Regions from separate parts of the Streptomyces sp. NPDC102406 genome, predicted to be linked through region 1. Evidence: riboswitches for the same ligand, from Rfam matches in the RefSeq annotation. Region 1 holds a riboswitch; the other holds the start of a gene.

The links. A riboswitch is a leader RNA that binds a small molecule or an ion and turns the genes downstream of it on or off. The one in region 1 is predicted to bind cyclic di-AMP.
Region 2: linked by a shared signal. The riboswitch ahead of ACIRF8_RS21375 (NlpC/P60 family protein) and the one ahead of ACIRF8_RS34810 (C40 family peptidase) in region 1 are both predicted to bind cyclic di-AMP.

Annotation. Positions count from the first base shown of each region.
Region 1 is NZ_JBIWKP010000015.1:90,244-95,317, reverse strand. It holds gene ACIRF8_RS34820 (ATP-dependent Clp protease proteolytic subunit) at 1-629, shown strand, start outside; gene ACIRF8_RS34815 (hypothetical protein) at 637-945, shown strand; cyclic di-AMP (ydaO/yuaA leader) riboswitch at 1,284-1,472, shown strand; gene ACIRF8_RS34810 (C40 family peptidase) at 1,476-1,949, shown strand; gene ACIRF8_RS34805 (ATP-binding protein) at 2,030-2,488, opposite strand; gene ACIRF8_RS34800 (helix-turn-helix domain-containing protein) at 2,774-3,625, shown strand; gene ACIRF8_RS34795 (DUF397 domain-containing protein) at 3,685-3,918, shown strand; gene ACIRF8_RS34790 (8-amino-7-oxononanoate synthase) at 3,899-5,071, opposite strand.
Region 2 is NZ_JBIWKP010000005.1:42,691-47,764, forward strand. It holds gene ACIRF8_RS21365 (NlpC/P60 family protein) at 1-299, opposite strand, end outside; gene ACIRF8_RS21370 (hypothetical protein) at 623-976, shown strand; gene ACIRF8_RS21375 (NlpC/P60 family protein) at 1,019-2,248, opposite strand; cyclic di-AMP (ydaO/yuaA leader) riboswitch at 2,257-2,411, opposite strand; gene pcrA (DNA helicase PcrA) at 2,597-5,074, shown strand, end outside.

The DNA.
Region 1 (5,074 bases):
GTCCGTCCGGCCGCCATGTCCTGCCCGAGTTCACGGAGCGCACGACCGCGGGCCACCGCACGCTCGATCCGTACTCCAAGCTCCTGGAGGAGCGCGTCGTCTTTCTCGGGACGCCGATCGACGACACGTCCGCCAACGATGTGATGGCGCAGTTCATGCACCTGGAGCACGCGGCGCCCGACCAGGACATCTCGCTGTACATCAACTCCCCCGGCGGCTCGTTCAGCGCGATGACGGCGATCTACGACACGATGCGGTACGTCAGGTGCGAGGTGGAGACGACCTGCCTGGGGCAGGCCGCGTCCGTCGCCGCGGTGCTGCTCGCCGCCGGGGCGCCGGGGAAGCGGATGATGCTCCCCGGCGCCCGCGTCGTGCTCGACCAGCCGGCGCTGCCCGAGCCGACCCGGGGACAACCCAGCGACCTGGAGATCCAGGCGCGCGAGATGGTGCGCATGCGCGACCAGGTGGAGGACTTGCTCGCCCGGCACTCGGGCCGGGACAAGGAGCAGGTGGGCCGGGACATCGAGCGGGAGACGGTGCTGGACGCGCGGCAGGCCCTGGAGTACGGCCTGGTGGACGGGGTGGTGCGGAGCCGCAAGGCCGCGCTCGGCGCGCGGGACGGGAGGTGATGTGCTGGTGCACCCCTCCGAACTGCCGCCGCTGCCCGCGCTGACCCGGGCCGAGGGTGACCTGGTGGACGGCTATCTGGCGGTGGTCGACCTGGTGGCGCGCATCAATCCGGCACGCGGCGACGACACCTACCGGGGGCTGCGTGCGGCGCAGGCGCTCGTCAGCCGGGCCGCGGCGCTCCGGGACGCCCTGGAGTTGATGCACCGGCGCGGTGAGAGCGAGGTGCACGCGGCAACCCTGGCCCGGGCCCTACGCGTCCTCGACGGTGAAAGGCGAACACAGAGGGTCGCTTTGCCACCAGAAACGGTCAGTTGAAGTCACGGCTCGGGCGCACTGTCTGCTTGCAGGCCCAAACGACCCAGATGGGGTACCACCGATCGGCGTAGACATTGCTCCATATTCGGGCTGGTCGGAGTTGCGCACCGGCGGTACGCGGCGACCGGAACGAGATGTTCCGCCGCTGGTACGAGGGTGGTCAGGGGTCGCGGCAGGGGTCCGAAAGCCGCACTGTCCACCTGAACGGGTCAAGCGTGAGGAGCCTCACTTACCGCCGGTTCGACTCGGCTTCCGCGCCTCATGTGCGTGAAGATCCCTTCCGACGACAAGCCCCCGCCGCCGCGGCGGGGCGGTCCGTGCGGACGCCGAGTCCTGCCGCCGCACGGATGCCAGGTCGACAGAAGTGCATCGGCAGGAGTGGAGGACCCAGGCACGACGGGTCGCCGGCCCCTCTCGACGGAGAGGGTGCCCGAGTGGCCCTTGGGGTGAAGCCGCGTGAGCGGCCGGGCATCTTCGCCTGTCCGAACCCGACAGGTCATCCTTCACAGGCGGCTGACGAAGGGTTGCGCATGACTGCGCTCAATCGTGTTCCCTCGCTGCTGACCCGGGCGGGTACCGCGTCGGCGCTGACGCTCGCCGTCGCCGGTGCCGGAATCATGGTGCCGGGCGCCGCGTCCGAGGCGTCGGCGGCGGCGGTCTCGACCAAGGCATTGAAGGTCGCGGCCTCCAAGAAGGGAGCGCCGTACAAGTGGGGCGCCACGGGGCCGCACCGGTTCGACTGCTCGGGCCTGACGCTCTACTCGTTCAAGCGGGCGGGCAAGAAGCTGCCGCGCACCGCCGCTCAGCAGTACAACAAGACCCGCCATGTCGCCCCGTCCCACCGCAAGACGGGTGACCTGGTCTTCTTCCACTCGGGCCGGAGCGTCTACCACGTCGGCATCTACGCCGGGAAGGGACGGATCTGGCACTCCCCGAAGACCGGGGACGTAGTGCGTCTACAGAAGATCTGGACGCGGAGCGTCTGGTACGGCCGGGTGCGCTGAGGCGCGCCGCACAGTGATCTCGGGGCGGGCCGGGCGCCGGGCCCGTACCCGGGTGCTGCCGGTGAGGAGCCGGGGGCGCGTCAACAGGCGGGGAGCGGCTGGGCGTCGCCCCCGTTCATGCCGATGATCCAGGGCAGCGAGATCCACACGGTCTTGCCGCCCTCCGGGGTGGGCGAGACCGAGAGCCGTCCGCCGCACTCGGCGGTGAGACAGCGGATGATCACCATGCCGCGTCCGTTGTCCTGCTGGACGGCGGCGGGCAGTCGCCTGGGGTAGCGCGGGTGGCTGTCGGTGACGCCGATGCGGAGCTGTTCGTCGCGTTCGAGTTCCACGTCGACGGTGAAGGTGGGCGACTGGCCGAGGGTGTGCTGCACGGCGTTGGTCGCGAGCTCCGAGACGATCAGGCGGACCGTGTCGGCGGCGTCGCTGTCCCGCGGCATCCCCCAGTCCGCCAGGACCTTGCTCACATACCTGCGGGCCGCGGAGACCGAGGCGGGATCGCTCGGCAGCGTGACGGATGCTTCCTGGTGGTCTGCCATGGCGACGTCGTCCCTTTCCCACCGGGGCCGCGCCTGCGACTCTGGCGGTTCGCTGGCGTGCGGCCTCCGACTTCTGCTTCGCAGCAGACTGCCACTTGGTTGCCCTCCCGTGGTGCGGATCCCTCAAGATATGCATATATCTGTCGCTCGAAGCGGTGAACTCTGCGACGGTAGACCGTATTTGGGCGAGCGCTCGCCGGTTCCTCTACCGTCTGCTCAGAGGCCATGTGGCACGGGCCTGGGAGGAGCCCGGCCGTGAGGCCCGAGGAGCGTGGAGGAGTCGGCATGAAGTACGGTCCCGCGGTGCGCCGTCGCAAACTCGGTGCGGAGCTGCGTTCGCTGCGCGTGCAGGCCGGGTTGACCAGTGGTGAGGCCGCCCGTCTGGTCGGCTGGCACCAGTCGAAGGTGAGCCGGATCGAGACAGGTCGCAGTGGCGTGAAGCCGTCGGACGTGCTGCGGTTGCTCGACGCGTTCGAGACACGCAATCCGCGACAGCGTGAACTCGTGGTCGCGTTGGCGGGCGCGGAGGACTCCTCCGGGCAGCACTGGTGGCACGCCTATCGGGGATTGCTGCCGCCGTCCTACCGGGATTTCATCAGCCTGGAGTCGCAGGCGTGTCGTATCCGGACGCTGGAGACGAGCGTGGTACCGGGGCTTTTGCAGACGCCCGAGTACGCGCGGGCGGTGACGCGTTCCGTGCTGACCGGGATGCCGGAGGAGCACATCGAGGCGCTGGTGGAGGTGCGGCTCGCACGGCAGGACGTGCTGCGGGCGCGGCCGCCGCTGCGTCTGAGCGCGGTGCTCGACGAAGGGGTGCTCCGGCGCGAAGTGGGCGGATCCGGCATCCTGCGGCGACAGTTGGCACATCTGGCCGAGGCGGCGCAGATGCCCCATGTCCAAATTCAGGTGCTCCCTTTTTCGACAGGTGGCCACATCGGCCTCACCGGCCCTTTCGTAGTGTTCTCATTTCCGAACACATCTGATCTGGATGTGGTTGTTCTCGACCATTTGACGAGTAGCCTCTACCTCGAGCGGAAAGAAGACCTGGAGGCGTACACGGACGCCTTCGATGCTCTTCTCCTCCGCGCTTTGTCACCCGAGGACTCGTTGGAATTCATCGGACAGATCGCCGGATAGCCCAGTGGACGAGGACGCCGACACCTCGCCCCGGGCCCGGCACCGCGTAAGGGGGCACCATGAATGCACTGCCTCGGTACGTTCCTTCCGTTCCCTCAAGTCTGTCGCTGAGCGGCGCCCGGTGGCGGCGCAGCAGCCGCAGCACCGGCGCCAACAACTGCGTCGAGACAGCCCCCCTGACCTCGGGGCCCACGACCGGACTGATGGGCGTCCGTGACTCGAAGAACACTTCGGGGCCCGCCCTGCTCTTCGCACCCGACGCCTGGAGGGAGTTCATCGACTCGCTGCGCTGAACGCTTCGTCGGGAGCCGCTGCGCCGATCACCCGCACGGCCTCGCCGAGTTGCGCGTCGGTGAGGTCGGCGCGGGCGGTCAGCCGCAGCCGTGAGATGCCGTCCGGCACGGACGGCGGGCGGAAGCAGCCCACCGCGATGCCCGCCGCGCGACAGTCCGCGGCCCAGCGCACCGCCTCGTCGGGCGAGGGTGCCCGCACGGAGACCACCGCCGCGTCCGGCCGCGCGGCCACCATGCCCTGCGCCGTGAGCAGTCGATGCAGGGTCGTCGCCACGTCGCGGGTCCGCTCCGCGCGCCCGGGTTCGCGGCGCAGCAGACGCAGAGCGGCCAGCGCGGCACCGACCGCGGCCGGGGCGAGCCCGGTGTCGAAGATGAACGGGCGGGCCGCGTTGACGAGATGGTCGATGACGTGGGCCGGGCCGAGGACGGCGCCGCCCTGACTGCCCAGGGACTTGGAGAGCGTGACGGTGGCGACGGTGTCGGGTGCGCCGGCCAGACCCGCCGCGTGCGGGGTGCCGCGACCGCCCGCGCCGAGCACGCCCAGGCCGTGCGCGTCGTCGACGATCAGTCCGGCCCCGAACTCCCGGGAGGCGAAAGCGAGTTCCCGCAGGGGAGCCTGGTCGCCGTCGACGGAGAAGACGGTGTCCGAGACGACGACGGCAGGCCCCTCGTGGGCGTCGAGCGTCTTGCGCACGGCGGCGGGGTCGGCGTGCGGCACGACCTGGGTGGTGCCGCGGGCCAGGCGGCAACCGTCGATGAGGGAGGCGTGGTTGGCCGCGTCGGAGACGATCAGCGTGCCGTGCGGGGCCAGCGCGGTGACGGCCGCCAGGTTCGCCGCGTAGCCGGAGGACAGTACGAGCGCGGCCTCGAAGCCGCAAAACTCCGCCAGTTCGCGTTCCAGGCAGGTGTGCAGTTCGGTGGTGCCGGTCACCAGACGGGAGCCGGTCGCCCCGCCTCCCCAGCGGCGCGCGGCCTCCGCGGCGCCCTCGACGACCTCGGGGTGGCGGGTCAGACCCAGGTAGTCGTTGCCGGCGAGGTCGAGCAGCGGGGAGTCGGCCGGGCGGGGGCGCAGGGTGCGGACGAGTCCGGCGGCCTCGCGGGTGCGGCGCTGCTCGTCGAGCCAGCCGAAGGCGCGGGTGGGGGCTGTGGCCATGAC
Region 2 (5,074 bases), on a different contig from region 1:
CGCTCGTTGAGGGACTCGGTCCTGCGGGTCGCCTCGTCCCGGAGCGTGTTCACCTTCGCGCGGGCCTCGCCTGCCTTCTCCTTCGCGCCGTTGTACTTCTCGGTGGCGACCTCCGCCTCCTGGTAGAGCCGGTCGACCTTCGCCTTCACCTGGGCGGGGGTGAGGTCGGGCTCCGCCTGCGCGGTGCCGCCGTCGAAGGCGGTGGCCGTCGCCGCGGAGGCGAGGGCGAGGGTGGCCGCGGTGCGGACCGTACTGCCACTGAGCGAACGCCGCTTGGGCTTGCGATGCGCTGCCGGCACGAAGTGCCAACTCCTTCCGGTCGTCCTGCCGTACGCGTCCTGCCGCGTACGCCCGCCGGTCGCGCGTCCGGCGGCGGCCCGCACAGGGGGAGCGGGTCGCCGCCGGACCTTTCTCGGCGGTGGTGGCCGACTGCCGTCCCTGGTCCGGACGGCGGTGGGGAGCCGGTCACCTGAGCAAGGACGCTAAACCTCGGCGTAACGGGTTAGTGACGGATTGTTCGCAACTGGTCCGTTTGTTGCCAGTCATGACGGAGAGTGGCGATCCGCTGATCGGGGATGCCCGCCGTCGAACGGCGAGAGACACCCCATTAGGCTCCGGAACCATGGACGTACTCATCCATCTCTTCGTGGGCCTCCACATCATCGGCATCGCCTCGCTGCTGGGCGGTTTCCTCACCCAGATGTCGGCGATGGGGCAGGGCACCGCCCGCTTCAACAAGGCGATGCTGCACGGTGCCCTGACCATGCTGGTGACCGGCGTCGCCCTGGTCGGCCTCAACCAGGCCGACGGCGGCACCGTGAACAACATCAAGATCGGCGTGAAGCTCGCGATCCTGATCGTCATCCTCGGGATCGTCTACGTGAAGCGCGACGAGGAGAAGGCGGAGAAGGGCCTGTTCGCGGCCGTCGGCGCCCTGACCATGGCCAACATCTTCATCGCCGTCCTCTGGACCTAGAGACGACCTGAGACGACCTGAGGCGGGCTCTCGGGCGGGTTCTCAGGCGGGCCGCACCACGCTGTGGATCGAGCCCGTGCCGTCGTAGTAGATGGACTCCTCGCGGACGTACGCCCCCGGCTTCGGCGCGTGGATCATCATGCCGTCGCCGAGGTAGAGGCCGACATGGCTGATGTCGTCGTAGAAGAAGACCAGGTCACCGGGTTGGATGGCGGAGAGCGGGACGGTCGTGCCGAACTCGACCTGGTCCCACGTGGTGCGCGGCAGCGTGATGCCGGCCGCCTTCCACGCCGCCTGGGTGAGCCCCGAGCAGTCGTAGGAGCCGGGGCCCGTGGCGCCCCACACGTACGGCTTGCCCTCCTGTGCCTTGGCGAACGCGAGCGCCTTCGCGGCCTTGGCGGCGTAGCCGGAGGAGGTACCGGACGAACCGGAACCCGTCCCTGAACCCGTCCCCGAGCCGGATCCCGCACCGGCACCCGAGCCGGACCCTGCCCCCGAACCGGAGCCGTCCCCCTGCCGGGCCGCCTCCTCGGCCGCCTTCCGCTTCCGGTCCTCCTCGGCCTTCTGCCGCTCGGCGAGGTCGGCGGCCTTCTTGCGGGCCGCCTGCTCCTTCTTCTTCTCGATCGCCGCGAGCCGCTGCTTCTCCTCGGCGGTCAGCTCGGACAGCAGCTCACGCGCGTCGGACAGCTTCGTCTGCACGTCGTGCTTGGAGGTCTTCAGCTCGGTCTGGGAGGAGGTGAGCTGCTGAAGGTTCTCCTGGGCCAGGCTGCGCTTCTTCGCGGTCGCGCGCTGCTGCTCCTGGTAGTCGTCGACCGCCTTCTTCTGGCTCGCCGTCATCCGGCTCAGCAGCCGGTCCTGCGCGAAGTAGTCCTCTGGGTCGTCCGCGAGGAACATCGTCGCCGTGTCGCTCATCCCGCCCGTGCGGTACTGCTCGGCGGCGAACCGGCCCAGCTCCTGGCGGGCCGTGTTCATCTTCTCGGTGCGCCGCGCGATGTCGTCGAGAAGCCGGTCGACCTGCTTCTTCTTGCTGTCGGTCTGCTCCTTGGCGGAGTTGTACTTCTGCGTGGCGACCTCGGCCTGCCGGTACAGACTGTCGACCTTCTTCTGCACCTCCTCCAGGCTCGGCCTGGTCGGCTGCGCGGGCGCGGCCTGGGCCGTCTGCGACAGGAGGGCGACCGACGTGAGGGCGGCGGTCGTGATCCCGACCGCGGGAGTGGTGCGAAGGCCGCCCGTCATACGGGAGCGGCTGCGCGGCTTGCGGTGCGACGCCAAGGGAGGCGACTCCTTCCGTGCTCCGCCTACCGGGTTAGCTGACGGGTTCGGGCATACGGAAGGCTGCCCTACGGCCGACGGGTCGTCGGGCCGATTCACCCCAAGATCGGTTGGGTCCCCGGTTCCCTGCCTCACGGCGTACGGGACTCGGCGGGGGCTGTCCGTTCGCCGCGGTGCTCGCGGTCGGGGGGACGGACCGCCCGCGCAGCACCGTAGCCACTCGTGTTGCCGCTGTGAAGGTTGATGTTCGATATGCCCGATACATTTTCGTGACCTTGGCGACAGTGCCGTGCGGTGTCGCGAAGGTGGGGGCGGGGTGTCAGTGGGGCGCCCTAGACTCGTAAGGCGATGAGCAGCCTCTTTGACGACAGCTTCCTGGCGGACCTCCAGAACCGGACGGAGGAGCCCCCGCCGCCCGACGGCGAGCACGAGGAACCGGCTCCGGAGCCGATCCCGGACGACCTGTTCGGCGGGAAGTTCGACGTGCCCCCGGCCAGGGACGCGTACTACCGCGACGGGGCGCCGCGCCCTGCCCTGGACCCGGCGGCCCTCCTCGACGGGCTGAACGAGAACCAGCGGGCGGCCGTCGTGCACGGAGGCTCCCCCCTGCTCATCGTCGCGGGCGCCGGTTCCGGCAAGACCCGCGTCCTCACCCACCGCATCGCCTATCTCCTCGCCGAGCGCGGCGTGCACCCCGGCCAGATCCTCGCGATCACCTTCACGAACAAGGCCGCGGGCGAGATGAAGGAGCGCGTCGAGGCCCTCGTCGGCCCGCGGGCGAACGCGATGTGGGTCTCCACCTTCCACAGCGCGTGCGTGCGCATCCTGCGCCGGGAGTCCAAGAAGCTCGGCTTCACGTCGTCGTTCTCGATCTACGACGCCGCCGACAGCAAGCGGCTCATGGCCCTGGTCTGCCGCGACCTGGAGCTCGACCCGAAGAAGTTCCCGCCGAAGTCCTTCAGCGCCAAGATCTCGAATCTGAAGAACGAACTGATCGACGAGGAGGACTTCGCCAAGACGGCCGCCGACGGCTTCGAGAAGTCCGTCGCGCAGGCCTACGCGATGTACCAGTCGCGGCTGCGCGAGGCCAACGCCCTCGACTTCGACGACCTGATCATGACGACGGTCAACCTGCTGCGCGCCTTCCCCGACGTCGCCGAGCACTACCGCCGCCGCTTCCGGCACGTCCTCGTCGACGAGTACCAGGACACCAACCACGCGCAGTACGCGCTGGTGCGCGAGCTCGTCGGACCGGCCAAGGACGCGGAGGGCCACGACGCCGACCCGGCCGAGCTGTGCGTCGTCGGCGACGCCGACCAGTCCATCTACGCGTTCCGCGGCGCCACCATCCGTAACATCCTCCAGTTCGAGGAGGACTACACGGACGCGACGACGATCCTCCTGGAGCAGAACTACCGCTCCACGCAGACGATCCTCAGCGCGGCCAACGCGGTCATCGAGCGCAACGAGTCGCGCCGCCCCAAGAACCTGTGGACGAACGCGGGCGCGGGCTCCCAGATCACCGGCTACGTCGCGGACACCGAGCACGACGAGGCCCAGTTCGTCGCCGAGGAGATCGACCGCCTCACCGACGCCGGCGAGGCGAAGGCGGGTGACGTCGCCGTCTTCTACCGGACGAACGCGCAGTCCCGTGTCTTCGAAGAGATCTTCATCCGCGTCGGTCTGCCCTACAAGGTCGTCGGCGGCGTCCGCTTCTACGAGCGCAAGGAGGTCAGGGACGTCCTCGCCTACCTCCGGGTCCTGTCGAACCCGGAGGACTCCGTCCCCCTGCGCCGCATCCTGAACGTGCCCAAGCGCGGCATCGGCGACCGCGCCGAAGCCATGATCGACGCCCTCGCCCAGCGCGAGAAGATCTCCTTCCCGCAGGCGCTGCGCCGCGTCGACGAGGCGTACGGCATGGCGGCCCGCTCCACGAACGCGGTGAAGCGGTTCAACACCCTCATGGAGGACCTGCGGACCATCGTCGAGTCGGGCGCCGGACCGGCCACCGTCCTGGAGGCCGTCCTCGAACGCACCGGGTACCTCGCCGAACTTCAGTCCTCCACCGACCCGCAGGACGAGACCCGCATCGAGAACCTCCAGGAACTCGCCGCCGTCGCCCTGGAGTTCGAGCAGGAGTCGGCCCAGGGCGCCGACGAGAACCAGGGCGAGGCCGAAGCGGGCGGCGCCGACCTGTCGGCCTTCCTGGAGCGGGTCGCGCTCGTCGCCGACTCCGACCAGATCCCCGACGAGGAGGACGACGGCAGCGGCGTCATCACCCTGATGACCCTGCACACCGCCAAGGGCCTCGAATTCCCCGTGGTCTTCCTGACCGGCATGGAGGACGGCGTCTTCCCGCACATGCGGTCCCTGGGACAGACCAAGGAACTGGAGGAGGAGCGCCGCCTCGCCTACGTCGGCATCACGCGCGCGCGGGAACGGCTGTACCTGACGCGCTCGTCCATGCGCAGTGCCTGGGGCCAGCCCTCGTACAACCCGCCGTCCCGCTTCCTGGAGGAGATCCCGGACGCGCATCTGGAGTGGAAGCGCAAGGGCGGCTCCGCGCCCGCGCCCTCGGCGAAGGGCATCGGCGGCGGTATCGCCGCGTCGCTGTCGTCGTCCCGCTCCCGCACGACCCCGGCGTTCGCCACGCGCCGTGCCAACGAGAAGCCGGTGGTGTCCCTGGCCGTCGGCGACCGCGTCACGCACGACCAGTTCGGGCTCGGCACCGTCGTCGGCGTGGGCGGCTCGGGCGGGAACGCGGAGGCGACGATCGACTTCGGCGACCCCAAGCCGAAGCGGCTCCTGCTGCGGTACGCGCCGGTG